Regions from separate parts of the Bradyrhizobium sp. LB13.1 genome, predicted to be linked through region 1. Evidence: predicted binding sites of a transcription regulator. Region 1 holds the regulator's gene; each other region holds the start of a gene.

Region 1 (4,863 bases):
TAGGATCAGAGCACTTTTGGCAGTGTTGATTGGTGGAGCATTGTCACAAGTCGTTGCTTGGTTTGTTTTTATGCCATTTTTCGCCGAGCTGGTTAAACGGGCGGCGAAAGCTTAGCCAGCGCCGTTGAGCGGCTCGCGGAGTCCCGGAAAAAATCCCGGAGTAAGATCAAGAGAGTAAGTTAAACGTTTGACTTTACGAATGAATTAGGAATCCGCGTCCCACATTTCAGATGTCGTTCGCCGCGACGCTCGGGCTGGTGGCGCTGGTGCAGATCGGCATGCCGAACCTGTTCGCATCGCCCGATCATTCGGCGACAGCGCGCGTTGCGATGTGGGGCGGGCGCGAGATCGCGATGCTGTTCATGGCTTCGCTGATCGCGGGACTTGCGACCACGCCCTATGCCGCTTTCCACTTCCACCGCGTCACCCCGTTCGGCGTGCTCGCCAATCTCGGTGCGATGCCGGTGGTCTCGGCGCTGGTGATGCCGGCGGGGCTGCTCGGGCTGCTTGCGGCTCCCTTCGGGCTCGATAGCGTGTTCTGGTGGCTGATGGGGATCGGCATCGACTGGATGGTCGTGGTCTCGCGCTGGGTCGCGGCATTGCCGGGCGCGATCGGCCGCATCCCGGCTTTCGGCATCGCGCCGCTGATCGCGGCGAGCCTGGGGATCATCGTGCTGGGCCTGTTGCGCACGCCGCTGCGCTGGTCCGGCGTACTGGTGCTGCTGGTCGCGATTCTCTGGGGGCTGTCGGTGCGGCAGCCCGACATCCTGATTGCCGGGGATGGCCAGAGCGTCGCGGTGCGGGGCAAGGACGGACATCTTCACCTGATCAAGACGAGCAAGGATAGCTTTTTGCTCAAGGAGTGGTTGGCTGCCGACGCCGATCCGCGCGATGCCGCCAGCACCTCGCTGGCGGCCGGCGTGTCTTGCGATGAATCCGGCTGCGTGACGCCGCTCGCCGATGGGCGGCTGGTCGCGCTGGCACTGCGCATCGACGCGCTGGCGGACGATTGCAACCGCGCCGCGCTGGTGGTGACGGCACGTCCCGCGCCGCCCGATTGCGCCGCGATGGTGGTCGATCGACGGCGGCTCGCGAGCCAGAGCGCGCTGGCGCTGACGCAGCGTGGTGACGGCTTTGCAGTTCAGGCGGTGAGGGAAAGAGGCACGAGCCGTCCCTGGTTGCCGGCCGGCGCAGGCGAAGGTGATTTCGACGGCAGTCTTGCGCCGAAAAAGATCCCGCCACGCAGCAAGGACGCAACGCCGGCGGAAATCGATTTGCAAGCCGACGATTAATCGGATCGTGCGGAGAGATGCAGTGGGCTGGTGCATCCGATCGGATTCGCTGGACGCAAACCACACCACCTCGCCGGCCACGGCCGGCGATTGCAAATCAATCCTGGCCTCCGATCCCGTGGCCGGAGGGCGACCGTGTCAGCCGATCGGCAGGCGCGTGATGGTCGGCTGCCTGTCGGCCATGATCTGCGGCTTGTGCTCGCGCTCGCCGGCCGGCAGCGTCACCGGCAGTTGCAGCACGGTCGCGCGCTGTCCTTCGACAAGCTGGGTCACCAGCACGTATTTGCCGTCGGGGAATTCGATCGCGTCATGATGGCGGTCGGGAATGTGCGGATCGATCTTGCCGAACTTGCCGACACGGGAATTGATCGTGCGTGTCCAGATCCAGCGATTATCGTAGCGGATGTTGTCGGCGAAGGCGAGCTCCGTTCCCGGCAGCAGGCAGACGGCCACAGTCGGATCGGCTGCGGACGCAAAACCACGCGTCGAGGTGCCGCGGAAGGTTGTCGTGACGACCGTCTCGCCGACTTCGGCGGGGCGCGACGCGATGGCATGCAGGCTGTAGTCACACATCGGGTGCTCCTCATGCTGGGATAGCAACCGGCGTCTCTTATCGAGGCGCAGGCCCCTATCAGAGTGGAAACACACAAGCCTCTGCTTGGTTATGGGCAAATCTGCGGCTGGTTTCCGCACGCCGCGATCACATTATCTTTCCCGAATCGGCGAGGAACAAAGCCTGCTCCTGGGCATTTCGGTCGCGCACGTCAGCGGCCGGAGATGCCCTTGCGCATGACGTCTCCTCAAACCGGAACGCCGCGAAGCCTCTGGGATGCTTGGTGCGGCGTGTCGAGGATGGGCCGCCGGAGAAGCGGCCGGATAATCTGTGCAGAACCAGGATGACTATCCAGCCGGAGCGGGCAATCCGTCCACTCCAATTGGTATTGCGTGACTGCCGTACGGGCTCAGTACTTTCGGTACAGCCCGATCAGCTTGCCCTGAATTTTTACCCGGTTCGGCGGCAGGATGCGCACCTCATAGGCGCCGTTGGCGGGCTCGAGCGCGATCGATGCGCCGCGGCGGCGGAAGCGCTTGAGGGTTGCTTCCTCGTCGTCGATCAGCGCCACCACGATGTCGCCGGTATCGGCGCTCTCGTTGCGCTGGATCAGCGCCATGTCGCCGTCGAGGATGCCGGCCTCGACCATGGAATCGCCGCGCACTTCGAGCGCGTAGTGCTCGCCCGAGCCAAGCATGTCAGGCGGTACGCTGATAGTGTGGCTGCGGGTCTGCAACGCCTCGATCGGTGTGCCGGCCGCAATCCGGCCCATCACCGGCACCGCGACCGGACGTTCACCATCGTCCGCGGGCAGGCTGGAGCTCGCACGTACCTTGCCGAGATTGCCCTCAATGACGCTCGGCGTGAAGCCGCGGCGGCTGCCGGCGGCGGCCTGGAGCTCGGGCAATTTGATGACCTCGATCGCACGGGCGCGGTTGGGCAGGCGTCGGATGAAGCCGCGCTCCTCGAGCGCCGTGATCAGGCGATGGATGCCCGACTTCGAGCGCAGGTCGAGCGCATCCTTCATCTCGTCGAAGGAGGGCGGCACGCCGCTTTCCTTCAGACGTTCATTGATGAACCGCAGAAGCTCGTATTGTTTGCGCGTTAACATCTCGACCAAAGTCTCCCGGTTGATGTCGTTCGATTCCGAGACGCTGAATTCAGCAATAAGCCGCTACACGCTCGAAACAAATCATGAACGGACACTATATGTTCGATATGTGTTCCGCAACTGCTTAATTTACCGTGAACAGAGCGAAGTTCGCGGAACATGCGTTGTCGGGGCGCTCACACGGGGAGCCGCAACACCTCGCAAGGTGTGCCTGCTTCGGCTTTCGGCGCGAACGGTGCGCGCACGAGAAGTACCTGTGCCGCAGCGAGATTCGCAAGCAGCGAAGAGTCCTGATGGTTGACGGGAAGGGCAACGCGCGTGCCGTCGTCGCGCTCCTCCAGATGCGCGCGCAGATAGTCTTCCCGCTGGTCGTTGGCGCCGACGTCGCGGCCGAGCACGGCGCGCTCGCGGCGATGGTGAATCACTGAACGGCCCGAGAGAGCGCGAATCAGCGGCACCAAGAACAGGAAAGCGCAGACGTAGGACGACACGGGATTGCCCGGCAGGCCGATCACCTCCATCGCGCCGAGCCGCCCGTGCATCATCGGCTTGCCCGGCCGCATCGCGATCTTCCAGAACGCCATCGTTATGCCTTCGTCCCTCAGCGCCTGCTGGACCAGATCGTGGTCGCCGACCGATGCGCCGCCGGTCGTGATCAGGATGTCGGCTCCGCTCTCGCGGGCGCGTCGAATGCCGACGGTGGTGGCCTCCAGCGTGTCGGTGGCAATACCGAGGTCGATGGTCTCGGCGCCCTCGCTGCGAGCGAGAGCGTGCAGGGCGTAGCCGTTGGAATAGACGATCTGGCCGTGACCGGGCGTGGTGCCCGGCATCACCAGCTCGTCGCCGGTGGCGAGGATCGCGACCTTCGGACGTCGGCAAACGGAGAGGTGCGGGTGATTCATCCCGGCCGCAAGCGCGAGGTCGCGCTCGGTGAGACGGCTTCCCTTGCGCAGGAGCACGTCGCCGTCACGGAAATCGACACCGGCGGGCCGGATGTGCCGTCCGGCGATCGCGGCTTCCTTGATCGTGATGCGCTTGCCGTCGGCGACCGTGTCCTCCTGGATCACGACGGCGTCGGCGCCGTAGGGAACGACGCCGCCGGTGAAGATCCGCACGGCCTCGCCGGCGCCGACTGTTCCCGCGAACGGCCGACCTGCCGCGACCTCGCCGATGACGGTGAGCTTCGAATCGATCGTCGCGGCATCGGCCGCACGCACCGCGTAGCCATCCATCGCCGACATCGCCTGTGGCGGCTGCGTGCGCCGGGCCGCGGCGTCGCGCGCGAGCACGCGATGGTAGGCTTCGTCGATGGCAACCATCTCTTCGGGCAGCGGCTCTGCACCCGCCAGCACCGCGGCAAGCGCGTCAGAAACCGGCATCAAGGCCACGGCGAAAACTCCTGCTCGGCACGTTCGGGCGAATGTTCCGCAAGTCTTCTAGCCGAGCGCGGGCGCAGAGGCAAAAACAGCTGAGCGGGGACAGTCATCCCGCTGCTTCACATTGTTCTGGAAGGCAAGATCAAGCCCGTCGCGGCATGATCCGAGGAACGAGACAGATCGGCAGGAGAGTGACCATGGCAGGGACGAGATGACGACCGCCCCGGCCAGCACCGATCAGGTCGCTGTCTGCTCGGGACTTACGTCGGGCGCCTTCGGCCCCTGATCCTTGTCGGGAAGCGGATCGGCCTGGGATTTCAGGTCGGCGGCCTTGCTCACGAGCTTGGCGGAAAGGGCCGAGTCTGAGGTTGTCCTGGCGAATTCAAGAAGAAGAGAGGCCTGCTTGGTGAGGTAGGTCTTGCCCAACACGATGATGCATCCGTCCGTAGAAGTCCCAACGGACTCAAGAGTCCGGAGGGTGGCATTCCGTTCCCGGAACTCTGTCTAAAAATGCACAAAGTGTTTTGGTTC
Region 2 (4,863 bases), 960 kb from region 1:
CGATCGGAGGCGGCTGACGCCTCCGGCCGGGACTCCTGTTCGACCGGCCTGCTTCCTACATCTCGTGAGAGCGTATTGCGAGGAGGCAGGACATGGCCGATCGTCCGCGGGATCTCGCCGAGCGGATGGCGCGCCGGCGCAAGCTAGGCGGCAAGCCCGGCCCGACGGCCGGCGACGGCTATCTGCGCGAGACCTTCACGCTGCCGCGCGCGGCGGCGCGGGAGAGGGCGCAGGCTTTCTTCGCTCGCTACCCCAAGGCCGGCTATATGAGCGCGGTCGAGAACTGGCGCGAGCTGCCCGGCGGCGACATCGAATTCACGATGCGGCGGCTGCCCAGCGCGGATTAGGGCCAGCCCTATTCGAAGGTTTCGGATGTGATGCGGATCCGGAACACGGGCTCCTTGGCCTCGTCCAGCAGCTCCATGTGCCATTCGGAATTTTCCTGGAGCTTGCGGGCGATGCCGGCGGCCATGTCGGCGCAGACGCTGGTCATCTCCTTCCAGGCCAAATCGCGATCGGCAAATTCCGACGCCTGGTCGGCACAGCCGGAATAGCGGCCGTTCCGGATTCGGAAGAAGTAGAGCGGCATGGTTGGCACCGATCGCGCGTGACATCCCCCAGGGAAGGCCATCCCTCAAGGCCATCCCTCAAGGCCATCCCTCAAGGTCATCCCTCAAGGTCATGGGCGCGCGCACTCCAATCCCAAACCATCCTGAGATCAATTCCGGGCGGCTACGGAATACATCCGGGGCGCCCGTGCCCGTGGTTCTCCGACCATGAACAAAGTTCCTGGGTCCCGCAGGGGCGCTGCGACGGCATGTGGCTTGCTTGGCCTGATGACGGCCAAACAACATGGGCGCATCATGCTCGGCATTCCTCGCCGCTACTCTCATTTCGTCTTCGGTGTCATCCAGTCCGGCCTGACCTCGCTGATCGCGGCGGGGATTGCCAGCTTTCCCGCAGGGACCGCGATGGTCTTCCTCACGCACTGGATGGTGTCGTGGCTGATCGCATGGGTCGCAATGCTGCCGATCGTGCTGCTCGCAGCGCCGGCGATCCGCGCCTTCTCGCTGCGGCTGACGCGGGAAGAGGGGGGCTCGCAAACCGGCCGGCCGGCATGAAAAAACCCCGCTTGGGGAGAGCCAAGCGGGGCAGAAGGTTATTGGAGGCTGAGGTGCTGGGCTGCAACACCATAGCCAGATGAGCCTAGCCGGCTCGGCTTACGACAGCCTGACAAAGACGCGAATCGGATCCGGTCCGCTGCGTTCGCTCGTGCCCGGCAAAAAACCCCGCGCGGGGAGAGCGGGGTCGTCGTCTGGGTATGGAGGCCCAGACCAGGAGAGCAGGCTTGCGCGCGCCTGACAGTGGCGGCGAAAGTCGAGGCCGCAGACTGGCCCCGCACGCGTCCCAATTTCGACATCCGTTCGCACAACTCAGGACACAAGGGCGGGCGAGATTTCGCACCGACGGTGCAGCCATGGGGGAAACGTGGCGCGCCGGCAACGGGGTGGCATCATGGACAACGTAGAGCGGTCATTCGCCGCCGCGACGGCGGCTGGCTTCGTGGTGCTGGTGATCGGCATCGGGTTGCTGGTTCTGCTGTAGGGGTGGTGCAGGCATGCCGTGAGACGGCGGCAGGCCCGATCCAAATTGCGCTTCGGTGGTAAGTAAAAGGCGCATGCGCGCCTTTCCAAAAAATCGAAAACAACCCCATGCACAGTAGCTCTCTGGGAAATGTCGCCGTTCAATCAATGGCTTACTGGTAGTATCTAGATGCCATATCGTGCTCGGATTCGCCACCGGGATATACGAATCCCGATTCCCGTGCCGGTCTCTTGCGATGAACAGGCGGCCGCTCCCGGCGGGCATTGTCTCCGGTGCGGACCGGGCGGCGGGCACCGCCACCGCCTGCCGCGTCCGGCAGCGTGTCCTTTCTCTTGCTGCTCTCTTGCTGCGCGGCCTCCAGCAGGCGATTGCGCCTGGTCGTATCGTGGTGCGTGTCCGTCATGACTGAGGTCCCCGGAGTTGCGGTCCCGTGTCCCGGAAGAAGGCCCCAGACCGCAAAAAAGGTTCGGTGCCGCAGGATTACGGAATTCTGACGGCGTCCAGGTCATCGGTCTTTGATGTGCGTCAGCTTTGGTCGAGGAGGGACGCCGGAATTACGATGGAACGAAAGAGGCCGCCCACTGAGGCGGCTCTTCTTCGACTATCGCTTATCAGCTTGCCCGTGATTTGTTCCGCTATCCGGACCAATGTATGTGCCGGTCCGCATACATTGCTTCCAAGCCCCCTCGCACTTCTTTGAGCCCTTAGACAGGCAGATATTTTTGTAGTCTGAGCATGACATTGCTTGAGCAGGATGCGCCGTGACAATCCCGATTGAAGCAGCAATCCACAAAACCAACCACTTGTTCATTACGTCTCCCCCATTCAATCCGGCAGATCATACATACCATCCGAGGGAAATCGCCTCTCTCGTATGGGCGATCAGGAAAGCGGAGAGAGTTGCGATAGGAAAAATTGCTCGTTTTCAAAACGGGCCACGGGACCTTTTCAAACTGGGCCGCCAGGGGTCGAAACAGGCCAGCACCCAAATCTGCAAAAGAACATATTGCGAACCTAGAACAAATAGGGTACATTATCTTTATCGACGGACCGCCTCGCCAATCGTTTGTCCCTCACGCGAATCCTCGTCATAAGGAGCACGACCCGATGTCCACCACTGCGCTGCGTATCGTCGAAGGATCCTCCATGGACAAGAGTAAAGCCCTGGCCGCCGCGCTTTCCCAGATCGAGCGGCAGTTCGGCAAGGGCTCGGTGATGAAGCTCGGCAAGAACGACCGCTCGATGGATGTCGAGGCGATCTCCTCGGGCTCGCTTGGGCTTGATATTGCGCTCGGGATCGGCGGCTTGCCGAGGGGGCGCGTCGTGGAAATCTACGGGCCGGAATCCTCGGGCAAGACCACGCTGGCGCTGCACACGGTGGCGGAAGGGCAGAAGAAGGGCGGCATCTGCGCCTTCATCGACGCCGAACACGCGCTCGACCCGGTCTATGCGCGCAAGCTGGGCGTCAACATCGACGAGCTCCTGATCTCCCAGCCGGACACCGGCGAGCAGGCGCTGGAAATCTGCGACACGCTGGTGCGCTCGGGCGCGGTGGATGTGCTGGTGATCGATTCGGTTGCGGCGCTGGTACCGAAAGCCGAGCTCGAGGGCGAGATGGGCGATGCGTTGCCGGGTCTGCAGGCCCGCCTGATGAGCCAGGCGCTGCGCAAGCTGACCGCGTCCATCAACAAGTCCAACACCATGGTCATTTTCATCAACCAGATCCGGATGAAGATCGGCGTGATGTACGGTTCGCCGGAAACCACCACCGGCGGCAACGCGCTGAAGTTCTACGCCTCCATCCGTTTGGACATTCGCCGCATCGGCGCGATCAAGGAGCGTGACGAGGTGGTCGGCAACACCACGCGGGTCAAGGTGGTGAAGAACAAGCTGGCGCCGCCTTTCAAGCAGGTCGAGTTCGACATCATGTATGGCGAAGGCGTCTCCAAGATGGGCGAGATCCTCGATCTCGGCGTCAAGGCCGGCATCGTCGAAAAATCCGGCGCATGGTTCTCCTATGACAGCCAGCGTCTTGGCCAGGGCCGCGAGAATTCGAAAGCGTTCCTGAAGGCCAACCCCGACATCACCGCCAAAATCGAAACCTCGATCCGCCAGAACTCCGGCCTGATCGCCGAGCAGATTCTCGCCGGCAGCCCCGAGCGTGACGCCGACGGCGACGAGCCGGCGGACGAGTAAGCGTCAAGCCTAGAGTTTTTCGCGAGGAGCGGGCGCTGAAGACGTTGAGTTGCCGACGTCGTCAGTGCCCGTTTCGTTTTGCGTTGCATTGATCAGGTGGTGCGATGAAGCGTCTGATCTTGACCAGTTCGTCCGGAAGCGCGCTCGCCCGATCGGGGTTGGCGGAGCTTGTCATTTCATTCTCGTTTCACTTCGAGTGGGGACCGCTGCCCTCGCCCGAAAAGCTCGCAGCCTATTTCGCGGCGCGCTCCGCGAATCTCGGGCCAGGTGATCATTGGTCTGATTGGGGCATCCGGTGGCCCAAGGGCATCAAGGATCGCAAAGATTTGCCCCTTGCGGACTTCTGCGAGCGATATGACGTGATCGAACTTTGGTTCGATCCAGCTCCCAGCGATCAATTGCAGCTCGTCTGCTTGCTGGACTACCTCAGCTCCTGCTCCTCGCTGGTGCGAAAGCTTAGACTTCGACTTGTGGCATCCGATCTGATGATAGAAAGCGGTGAGGATCTCGCCGCGTCCGAGCCGCACATTCATGTCGCGCGTATCACGGCCCGAGAGTTCGAGACTGCCAAGTTGGCGTGGTCGGCCTACCGCGCGGCGACCCCTGAGGCTTGCGTCGATCTCGTTCACCAAGATCTCAGTGCATTGTTGATGCTGCGGCCTGCCGTGCTGGATCTTCTGGCAGAACTCCCGTCTCCTTCGACAGGACTCGGTGCGACCGCGATGCGATTCCTGGAGATGCTTGCCAGAGGGTTTGCAAACTCGAATGCGTTGTTTCATCTGCGTTCGCAACGGCGGACGTTCGTGTTTGGAGAGACTGAGTTAGGCCGGTTGCTCGACGGGCTAGCGCTTGGCCCCAGTCCTGCAGTGGCCGGATTGGACGACGAACTGCGCACGATCGATCGCGAGAATCACCGGGATCGGCATGCCGCATATCTCCGCAGCCGGTTGTCGCTGACGGAGTTTGGCGAGGCAGTTCTTGCGGGCAAGGAAGACTTCAGTCGCCACAATCCGATCGACCGCTGGTGGGGCGGCACGCGGCTGACCAACGACCGGCTGTGGC
Region 3 (4,863 bases), 2.9 Mb from region 1:
GGCTCCGGCGCGCCGGCCAATGTCGACATGCTGAGCGCGCTGGTCGACTGGGTCGAGAAGGGCAAGGCGCCCGGCGACCTCGAAGTCGCCGAGCAGAAGGTCGAAGCACCGTCGTTTGCGACGCTTCGCGCGCTGCCGCTGTGCCGCTGGCCGGCCTGGCCGCACTACAAGAGCGGCTCGGTGACGGAGGCGGCAAGCTTCACCTGCGCGCCGTGAGGTCCGGGGACGCCGACCGCGGTTGCGGCGGTCTCATCCCGCTGCCATCGCCTGTGCGCCTCCCAGCAACTGTGCATTCAGCCGCCCGCCGGAAAACAACATGTCGTCGAGCGCTTCGTCGATATCGGCGGAAATGACGGAGTTACCGCCATCGCGCGCGAGGCTCGCCTGCGCCAGCCGTCGCATCAACTCCTTGATAAAAGCGCAACTTGTACCCGCGCTGCGCCGGGCCGCCTCGGCGATAACCGCGTCGTCGAGCGGCAGTCCTCTGCCATAGAGGCGGACCAGCTTGCCGCGGCCGGTCTCATCGGGGAGCGGCACTTCGATGGCCTGATCGATCCGACCTGGACGACCGGCGAGGGCGCCCTCAAGCTGCTGGGGACGGTTGGTGGTCAGCAGGAACAGGATGTCAGCGTCCTGCTTCAAGCCGTCCATTTCGTTGAGGAGCCGGTTGAGCAGCGGTTCCTCGCAGCCGCTCATGCTCTCGCGTTGCCGTGCGATCAGGTCGACGTCTTCGATAACCACCATGGCGGGCTGCAAGAGGCGGGCAAGATTCATATAGGCGCCGAGCAGGCCGATCTGCTCGGCCGTGATGATTAGCGTCGTATGTCCGGGCAGATGGGTCGCAAGATAGCGAATGGTGTGTGTCTTGCCGGTGCCGGGCGGTCCATAGAGCAAAATGCCCTTGCGGGTCGATTGCCCGAGGTGGCGCAGCATGTCTCGCGTCCCTACGAAGTTCAATACGTTGCGATCGAGTAGTCGCAACGTCTGCTCGGGCAGGATCACCTCGTCACGCCCGACCGAGGGAAGTCTGTGCACTGTGATTCCGCGAGAACGGCCGCGATAGTCGGAATCGACATCGAGCGATAAAATTTTGCCGCGATAGGTGCGCGCGGCCTGCACTGCGTCCTCCAGTGCGGTGAAGCATTGTTGGACAAGTGCTGCTCCCGCGACCCCGGCCGGCACCATGATTTCGATCCGCACGCCGGTCTCGCGGCTATATTCCCGATGAACGGCCAGCAGCACCGCGTAGCGAAGGCCGGATGCAGAGCAAAGCCAGAGACCATTGTCGAGGCACTTGGCCGGTGCCTGCTCGCCAATGTCCACGTCGTTGTACTGAAGTGGTGCAATCGCCACCGCGAAATTATCGTTCTGCATCAGTCGGGCCATGGATACCGTTTCGTGACGATTCTCGGCGATGCCTAGCAACCGGATCGGCGAGGCGAATAGGCGGTCGATGGCAGTCTGGACGTCTGCTCGCATGTGGCCGGGAAACTGGCGGACCGTGGTTACGAGCTGGCTACGCGAGATGTCGGAGAAATGCCAATTCAAGACACCGAACGCATAGTTGAACTCTTCCTCGGGTAGTTCTTGGGATGCGGCTGCTGCAGCGAGCACGCACTCGGCGCACAGCCAGACTGTGCGGTTCGTCAAATGAACTTCCGATTTTGCGGTAGGCTGGTCGCAAAGCCCGCAGCACGGCTTCGCCGTTTCGCTCGTAATCAGGAGAGGATGGCCGGCGAAGGCGATGCGCCGCCGGGCAGACTCCAGTAGTGCGTCCGCAACGGATGGTGGATAAGGACCACAGACAGCGGTCGCGTGCTTCTCGATGCTGGCCATGACGGAGGCTGCCTCGTCCTCCGACTTGCCAAAGATACGGCGCAACAGGTCGACGAAAAACTCGCGCGGAACGTCTCCGTCGTTATGCAGGATGAGTTGAATCGGCACAATTTCGTTCATCAAATGCCCTTACACAACTTAAAATAGATAAGAACGAAAAGGGAACATAAAAAGAAGCGGCCGTCAAGCCTGATAGCTGCGACAAACTGCGAGTGATGGGCGAGGTCCTAATGCGCCGGCCCGCCAGCCGCCTTCACGCGCCGCGTCAGCAGCACCGCAATCGCGGCGAGCACCAGCACCACGCCGATCACGGCAAACGTGTCGGAATAACCCATCACCAGCGCCTGGCGCTTCACGGTCTTGCCGAGTGCGACGATGGCCTGCTCGCGCGCGGCGTTCGGATCGGGGACGCCGTGCGCCATGAAATACTCGGTCATCTGCGCGATCCGGGTGCGGACTTCCTCGCGGCCGAGCGTGACCGACTGGCCGATGATGTTGGAGTGGAATTGCTCGCGTTTGGTGATGATGGTGGCGAGCGTCGCCGTGCCGATCGCGCCGCCCAGGTTGCGGAACATGTTACTGATGCCGGAGGCCGCTGCCGCGTCCTGCGGTGCGATGCCGCCGGTCAAGACCGAGGTCAGCGGCGTCAGCACCATGGCTTGTCCCACGGCGCGCACGATGTTCGGGATCCAGAGCTGGTCGCCGGCATAGTCCGGGGACATCGCCGTGTTCATGAAGCAGCTGTAGGCGAAGATCAGAAGCCCGGTGATCGCGATATAACGCGTGTCGAAGCGCCGCATCAGTTTCGGGATCAGCGGGATCAGCACGAGTTGGGGCAGGCCGGTCCATGCCAGCACATTGCCGATCTGTTCGGCATTGTAGCCCTGCGCCTGGCCGAGATAGGCGGGCAGCATGTAGACCGAGCCGAACAACGCGAAGCCAACCATGGTCATGGCAACGGTACCGAAGCCAAAATTGCGTTGGGTCAGCAGGCGCAACCGGATCAGCGGCTTCTCGATCGTGAGCTCGATCGTGATGAACAGCGTGAGGCTGACGGCCGCGATCACCGCCAGCTTGATGATGAAGGGTGAGGAAAACCAGTCGTCCTTGTTGCCTTCCTCGAGCACGGCTTGTAGCGCCGACAGACCGATCGCCATGGTGACGATGCCGGCCCAGTCACCATCCTTCAGAAGGCCGAGCTGCATCTTCTGCCGCTCCAGCGTCAGATAGAGCGCGCTCACCATGACAGCGGTCGGGATCACGTTGACGAAGAAGATGGTGCGCCAGCCGTAGTTTTCCGTGAAATAGCCGCCGATGGTCGGACCGATCGCCGGCGCAAAGGTGACCGACAGCGCGAAGATCGCGAGCCCGACGGGCTGCTGCGGCTTCGGCAGCTTGGTCAGCACCAGCGTGAACGCCATCGGGATCAGCACGCCGCCGGCAAAGCCCTGCAAGCCGCGCATCGCGATCATCGACGGCAGATCGTGGGTGAAGGCACAGGCGACGGAGAACGCCGCAAACAGTACCGCGCTCGCCAGCATGTAGCGGCGGAACGAGAACACGCGGCTCAGATAGTCGGTCAGCGGGATCACGATGATCTCGCCGATCAGATACGACGTCGAGATCCAGGAGCCGTTGTCGGCGCCGGTGCCGATGCCGCCCTCGATGTTGAGCAGCGAGGCGTTGGTGATCTGGATGTTCAGGATCGCCATGAACGAGCCGATCATGGCGGCAAGCACCGCGATCCAGGTCGCGGCACTCGCACGGTTGGGATCGGCGACCGGGCGATCAGACGTCGCGGCCGGTGTTGCTTGCGTCGAAAGTGAGAGGCTGTTTGACATGGCACGACCCTCCGGAGACGAGCTTCGCTTTGGGCGCGGCGGCGGCATTGGCGGTCGGCGCGGTCGAACGTGTTGCGATGGTCGGGATCACGGACATGCCGGGCCGGAGCGCGATTGCGGGCCCGTGCCGGGCGTCGAGCGCGATCTTGACGGGGATACGCTGCACCACTTTGGTGAAGTTGCCGGTGGCGTTGTCGGGCGGCAGCAGCGCGAACTCCTGGCCACTTGCGGGTGCGATGGAATCGACGTGACCGTGCACGACTTGGCCCGGGAACATGTCGATCTCGATATCGACGGCTTGTCCGGATTTCACGTCGGTGAGCTGCGTCTCCTTGAAGTTGGCCACGACATAGGCGCCCTCGGCCGGCACGATCGCCATCAGCTGTGTGCCCGCCTGCACGAACTGGCCGACGCGCAAGGAGCGGTTGCCGACCACGCCTTCAATAGGCGAGACGATCGTGGTGTAGCCGAGATTGAGCTCGGCCTGGCGCTGGAGCGCGTCTGCGCGGACGGCCGCGGCCTTGGCCTGCAGGATCTCGGCCTTCAGGAGATCGACCTGCTTCAAGGCGGAGGTGAGATTGGCGATATCGCGCTGGATCGCCGCATCGGCGCCGGCGTCGCGCGCCTGCGCCTGCTGCGCGTTCTGCACGCTGCCAAAGCCCGTCGCCGCGAGATCGGTGTAGCGCTTGTTCTCCTGCTTGGCGAAAAGTTTCGCGGCATTGTCGACATCGATGGTCGCTCTCGCCGCTGCGATCACGGCCTGCTGCACGTCGAGCTGCGCTTCCTTGCTCGTCACTGTTGCATTGGCGGCAGCGACGTCGGCCTTGGCCTGGTCGAGTGCGACCTTGAAGTCGCGGTCGTCGATCCTCGCGAGTACCTGGCCGGCCTTCACATGCTCGTTATCGCCAATCAGGACGCGGTCGAGATAGCCGCTGACCTTCGGCGCGATGGTTGTGCTGTCGGCCTTCACATAGGCGTCATCGGTGGAGACAAGGAAGCGGCCGACCGTCCAATAATCGTAGCCGTACCAGCTTGCGCCGGCTAGCGCGGCAGCCGCCGCACCTGCCAGCAACAGCTTGCGAAGGTTCAGCTTTCTTGTGCGGGCGGGGGATTGCGTGGCGGGCAGAATGCCCTCCAATGCATCGCCTGGAATCACGACGGCTTCGGACTTGGACGGGTTGGTGTG
Region 4 (4,863 bases), 2.5 Mb from region 1:
ATGCCCGCATCGCAATGCGTGGCCGCTTCCTGCATCGACAGCCATTGCGGCGCCGGCTGCTTGCCGGCGACGATCACGTTGATGCGATCATAGGTGCGCAGGCAATGGTCCGCGATCCACAGCAGCGTGTTGGCGTCCGGCGGGAAGTAGATGCGAACGATGTCGGCCTTCTTGTTGGCGACGAGATCGACGAAGCCGGGATCCTGATGGCTGAAGCCGTTGTGGTCCTGGCGCCAGACATGCGAGGTCAGCAAATAATTGAGCGAGGCGATCGGGCGCCGCCATGCGAGATGCCGCGTCACCTTGAGCCATTTGGCGTGCTGGTTGAACATGGAATCCACGATGTGGATGAAGGCCTCGTAGCAGGAGAACAAGCCGTGCCGTCCGGTGAGCAGATATCCCTCTAACCAACCCTGGCAGAGATGCTCGCTCAGTACCTCCATCACGCGGCCATCCTGCGCGAGATGCACGTCGTAAGATTCGATCGGCTCCATCCAGACGCGTTCGGTCGCCTCGAACACCGCGTCCAACCTGTTTGACGCGGTCTCGTCCGGACCCATGATACGGAAGTTGCGCTCTTGCGCGTTGAGGCGGATGACGTCGCGCAGGAATTTGCCGAGCTCGCGCGTCGCTTCCCCCATGACGCCGCCGGGCTCTCGCACGTCCACCGCGAAGCTGCGGAAGTCCGGCAGCTTCAGCTCCTTCTTCAGGAGGCCGCCATTGGCGTGCGGATTGGCGCCCATGCGGCGATTGCCTTCGGGCGCGAGCGCCTGGAGCTCGGCAATGAGCGCGCCGCTCGCGTCGAACAGCTTTTCCGGCTCGTAGCTGCGCATCCAATCTTCGAGAATCTTCAGATGCGCCGGATTCTCCCGGCAGTTCGCGACCGGCACCTGATGTGCACGCCAAAAACCTTCGACCTTCTTGCCGTCGACCTCCTTGGGGCCGGTCCAGCCCTTCGGGCTGCGCAGCACGATCATCGGCCAACGCGGACGTTCGACGCTCTTGCGGCCGTCGCGGGCGTGCTGCTGGATCGACCGGATGCCGGCGAGCGCGACGTCGAGCGCGTCCGCCATGGCCCGGTGCATCAATTTGGGATCGTCGCCCTCGACGAACAGCGGCTCGTGGCCGAGCCCCGCGGAAGAGATCGCGGATCTCCTCATCGCGCATCCGCCCGAGTACGGTCGGATTGGCTATCTTGTAGCCGTTGAGATGCAGGATCGGCAGCACCGCGCCGTCATGGGCGGGATTGAGGAACTTGTTGGAGTGCCAGGACGCCGCGAGCGGGCCGGTCTCGGCCTCGCCGTCGCCAACGACACAGGCGACGATCAGGTCGGGATTGTCGAAGGCCGCGCCGTAGGCATGCACCAGCGCGTAACCGAGCTCGCCGCCTTCATGGATCGAGCCCGGCGTTTCCGGCGCCGCGTGGCTGGGAATGCCGCCGGGGAAGGAGAACTGTCTGAACAGCTTGCGCAATCCGTCCGTATCGCGTGCGATATCGGGATAGATCTCGCTGTAGCTGCCTTCGAGATAGGTGTTGGCGACCATGCCGGGGCCGCCGTGGCCGGGACCGCAGACATAGATCACGCTCAGGTCCAGCGCGCGGATGACGCGGTTGAGATGGGCATAAATGAAGTTCAAACCCGGCGTCGTGCCCCAATGGCCGAGCAAACGCGGCTTGATGTGCTCGGGCCGCAAGGGCTCGCGCAGCAGCGGGTTGTCGAGCAGGTAGATTTGCCCGACGGAGAGATAGTTCGCAGCGCGCCAGTAGCGATCAAGGAGGCCGAGGTCGCTGCTCGCCGCAGGCGATTGTCTTCGCTTTGTCATGTTCTTGCCGACCTTCACCCAGCGATTGTCACCAACATCGATCTGCGGCGATTGATCCCTGACCGGCATCAAACGAAGTCGTCGGAACGGGCGTGTTGCGCGAGGTCAAAGGCGCCCGCCCGAAATTTGGGCGGCTACTGTGCATGGGGTTGTTTTCCAGTTTTTTGTTTGTGTTCTTGATTTGTTCCTTCGACATGCTATCTTGGCTTCATGAGTCCAGCATCCTCTCATGCTCTCAAGCACCCGCCGGTCACGGCGCCCTCCGAGCCGGCGGGTGCGCCTTCTGCTTTCCCTGAGCTTGCGGTCGCCATCGACAAGCAGCGCAGGCGAGGGCGGGGCGCCCAATCCAATGCCAGCGGCCGGTACGAGGCCGAGGCGCGCGTCGCCTTCGACGATGGCTGGCAGAGCCTGGAAGAGCTGCCGCCGTTCAAGACCACCGTCGGCGTCGACACTTCGCGCAAAGTGATCACCCGCAACGATTCTCCCGACATCGGGTTCGATCGCTCGATCAATCCGTATCGCGGCTGCGAGCACGGCTGCGTCTATTGCTTCGCGCGGCCGACCCATGCCTATCTCGGCCTGTCGCCGGGGCTCGACTTCGAATCGAAGCTGTTCGTGAAGCCTGAGGCACCGGCGCTGCTCGAGAAGGAGCTTGCTGCGCCCGGCTACGAGCCGCGGATGATCGCGATCGGCACCAACACCGATCCCTATCAGCCGATCGAGCGCGACCGCAAGATCATGCGCGGCATTCTGGAGGTGCTGGAACGCGCCGGCCATCCCGTCGGCATCGTCACCAAGTCGGCGCTGGTGACCCGCGACATCGACATTCTCGCGCGCATGGCCAAGCGCAACCTCGCCAAGGTCGGGATTTCGGTGACCTCGCTCGATCCGAAGCTCGCGCGCACCATGGAGCCGCGGGCATCGACGCCGCCGAAGCGGCTGGAGGCGCTGAAGCAGCTCTCGGAGGCCGGCATTCCGACCACCGTCATGGTCGCGCCCGTGATCCCCGCGCTGAACGATTCCGAGATCGAGCGCATCCTGGATGCCGCCGCCCATGCCGGCGTCAAGGAAGCTTCATACGTGCTGCTGCGGTTGCCGCTTGAGGTACGCGATCTCTTTCGTGAATGGCTGATGGCGAACTATCCGGACCGTTATCGCCACGTCTTCACGCTGATCCGCGACATGCGCGGCGGCCGCGACTACGACGCGAAATGGGGCGAGCGCATGAAGGGCACCGGCCCGATGGCCTGGACCATCGGCCGCCGCTTCGAGATCGCATGCGACAGGCTCGGGCTGAACAAGCGGCGCTCCAAGCTGACGACGGATCATTTTGCCAAGCCGAAGCGGAACGGCGATCAGCTCAGCCTGTTCTGAGCGACGAAGTGGAAGAGGTGTCGTATGAGTAAGGAATTGCCGCCGCCGCCGGTGCCGCGGCTCACGGTCATCACGCTGGGCGTCAGCGACATCCGCGCCAGCATCGCTTTCTACGACGCGCTTGGTTTCTCGCGCCGGCTGAAGGTAACCGGTGAGGCCGTTGCGTTCTATGACACCGGCGGTCCGGTGCTTGCGCTGTTTCCCTGGGATCAGCTCGCGGCCGACGCCAAATTGCCCGATACTCCGAGGCCATCGACGTTCCGCGGCATGACGCTCGCCTGGAACTGTCGCGCGCGTGAGGAGGTGGACGCGGTGCTGGCATTCGCCCTCAGCAAGGGAGCCGCGCTGCTGAAGGCCGCGCATCGGACCGACTACGGCGGCTATTCCGGCTATTTCGCCGATCCTGACGGCCATCCCTGGGAGGTCGTGGTCGCGCCAGGCATCGAGGTCGGCGAGGACCGGCGGGTGCATCTGGCGGAATAGGGCGGCTGACCTGAATAACGGGAATTGTCCGAGGTTCCCGGTTGCGCAGGCCACGCCGCTTGCGCACGATCTCGGCCATGATTCGGGATCAATCCGCCAAGAAGCCGGCCAAAGGTGCGCCCAAGAAGGCTGCGCCCGGTAACAAGAAAGCTGCGCCTAAAAAATTGGCCAAGGCGCTGGCCGGCGGAAAAAGCGCCATCATCGTTGCCCCAAGCTTCCGCCGCGAGCGCGCGCTGATCAAGCGCGGGATCTGGCCGGTCGCGGGCTGTGATGAGGCCGGCCGCGGGCCGCTGGCCGGTCCTGTGGTGGCGGCTGCGGTGATTCTCGATCCCGACCGCATCCCGCGCGGCATCGACGATTCCAAGCGCCTGACGCCCGAGGCGCGCGAAAAGCTGTTCGACAAGATCTGCGCCACTGCGCAGGTCTCGGTCGCCGTCGCTTCGCGCTCCCGTATCGACCGCGACAACATCCTGCGCGCCTCGCTGTGGGCACTGAAGCGCGCCGTGGTGGCGCTGCCCGAGCAGCCCCGCCACGTCTTCGTCGACGGCCGCGACCGGCTCGATACCGAATGCGACTGCGAGGCCGTGATCGGCGGCGACGGCATCGTCCTGTCGATCGCGGCGGCCTCGATCGTCGCCAAGGTGACGCGGGACCGCCTGATGTGCGCGCTGGCGCAGGACTGCCCCGGCTACGGTTTCGAGCAGCACAAGGGCTACGCCGTTCCCGAGCACCTCGACGCGCTCAACCGCCTCGGCCCCACCGTCCACCACCGCAGCTTCTTTGCCCCCGTCGTCGCCGCCCGCGCCAAGCACATGCCCTGGACGGTTGAGCCGGCGCAGGACCTGTTTGCGGTGACCGAGATCGAGGTGCAGGTGGACACCAGCCTGGAAGTCGACGCGTCGGCAAATCTCTAGACCAGACTCGGTTGCCACGACGCGCAGCGCCCTCTATCAAAACAGTCGTGAGCGAATAGGGCCGGCTGGACGGGTTGGCTGCATCTTTCGGACGTTGCATGCGGTTTACCTCCCTGGTTATCGAGCTCATTCGCGCCCGGCCGCGGCTGATCGTGTGGATCGCCGTGCTGCTCCAGGCCGCGATGTGGCTGTTCGTGGCGCTGGCGTTCTATCGCAGCCCGCCCGGCAGCCTCGCGACGCTGCTGGCCTTCGGCCGCGAATACCAGGT

Evidence for each region. Region 1 encodes LexA, which represses DNA repair genes until DNA is damaged. Its sites were predicted from a motif close to TGTTCNNNNTGTGTTCNG; they were not measured.
Region 2: a site for LexA is predicted at 2,621-2,638, ahead of recA (recombinase RecA). Genes of this name have one in related genera too.
Region 3: a site for LexA is predicted at 1,986-2,003, ahead of ACVWYI_RS37015 (ATP-dependent Clp protease adaptor ClpS). Genes of this name have one in related genera too.
Region 4: a site for LexA is predicted at 1,996-2,013, ahead of ACVWYI_RS10240 (PA0069 family radical SAM protein). Genes of this name have one in related genera too.

What each region holds. Positions count from the first base shown of each region.
Region 1 covers NZ_JBSRYQ010000001.1:4,688,519-4,693,381, reverse strand. Annotated here, with positions in the region: gene ACVWYI_RS22345 (hypothetical protein) at 1-115, shown strand, start outside; partial or broken gene ACVWYI_RS22340 (ComEC/Rec2 family competence protein) at 219-1,292, shown strand; gene ACVWYI_RS22335 (hypothetical protein) at 1,431-1,865, opposite strand; gene lexA (transcriptional repressor LexA) at 2,255-2,956, opposite strand; gene ACVWYI_RS22325 (molybdopterin molybdotransferase MoeA) at 3,133-4,344, opposite strand; gene ACVWYI_RS22320 (hypothetical protein) at 4,570-4,761, opposite strand.
Region 2 covers NZ_JBSRYQ010000001.1:5,650,517-5,655,379, reverse strand. Annotated here, with positions in the region: gene ACVWYI_RS27495 (hypothetical protein) at 93-347, shown strand; gene ACVWYI_RS27490 (DUF6894 family protein) at 356-589, opposite strand; gene ACVWYI_RS27485 (DUF2798 domain-containing protein) at 864-1,121, shown strand; gene ACVWYI_RS27480 (hypothetical protein) at 1,757-2,008, opposite strand; gene recA (recombinase RecA) at 2,713-3,801, shown strand; gene ACVWYI_RS27470 (hypothetical protein) at 3,906-4,863, shown strand, end outside.
Region 3 covers NZ_JBSRYQ010000001.1:7,612,471-7,617,333, reverse strand. Annotated here, with positions in the region: gene ACVWYI_RS37020 (tannase/feruloyl esterase family alpha/beta hydrolase) at 1-216, shown strand, start outside; gene ACVWYI_RS37015 (ATP-dependent Clp protease adaptor ClpS) at 250-1,956, opposite strand; gene ACVWYI_RS37010 (DHA2 family efflux MFS transporter permease subunit) at 2,064-3,677, opposite strand; gene ACVWYI_RS37005 (HlyD family secretion protein) at 3,625-4,863, opposite strand, start outside.
Region 4 covers NZ_JBSRYQ010000001.1:2,179,339-2,184,201, forward strand. Annotated here, with positions in the region: partial or broken gene ACVWYI_RS10235 (phosphoketolase family protein) at 1-1,824, opposite strand, end outside; gene ACVWYI_RS10240 (PA0069 family radical SAM protein) at 2,035-3,198, shown strand; gene ACVWYI_RS10245 (VOC family protein) at 3,223-3,681, shown strand; gene ACVWYI_RS10250 (ribonuclease HII) at 3,759-4,595, shown strand; partial or broken gene ACVWYI_RS10255 (glycosyltransferase family 39 protein) at 4,694-4,863, shown strand, end outside.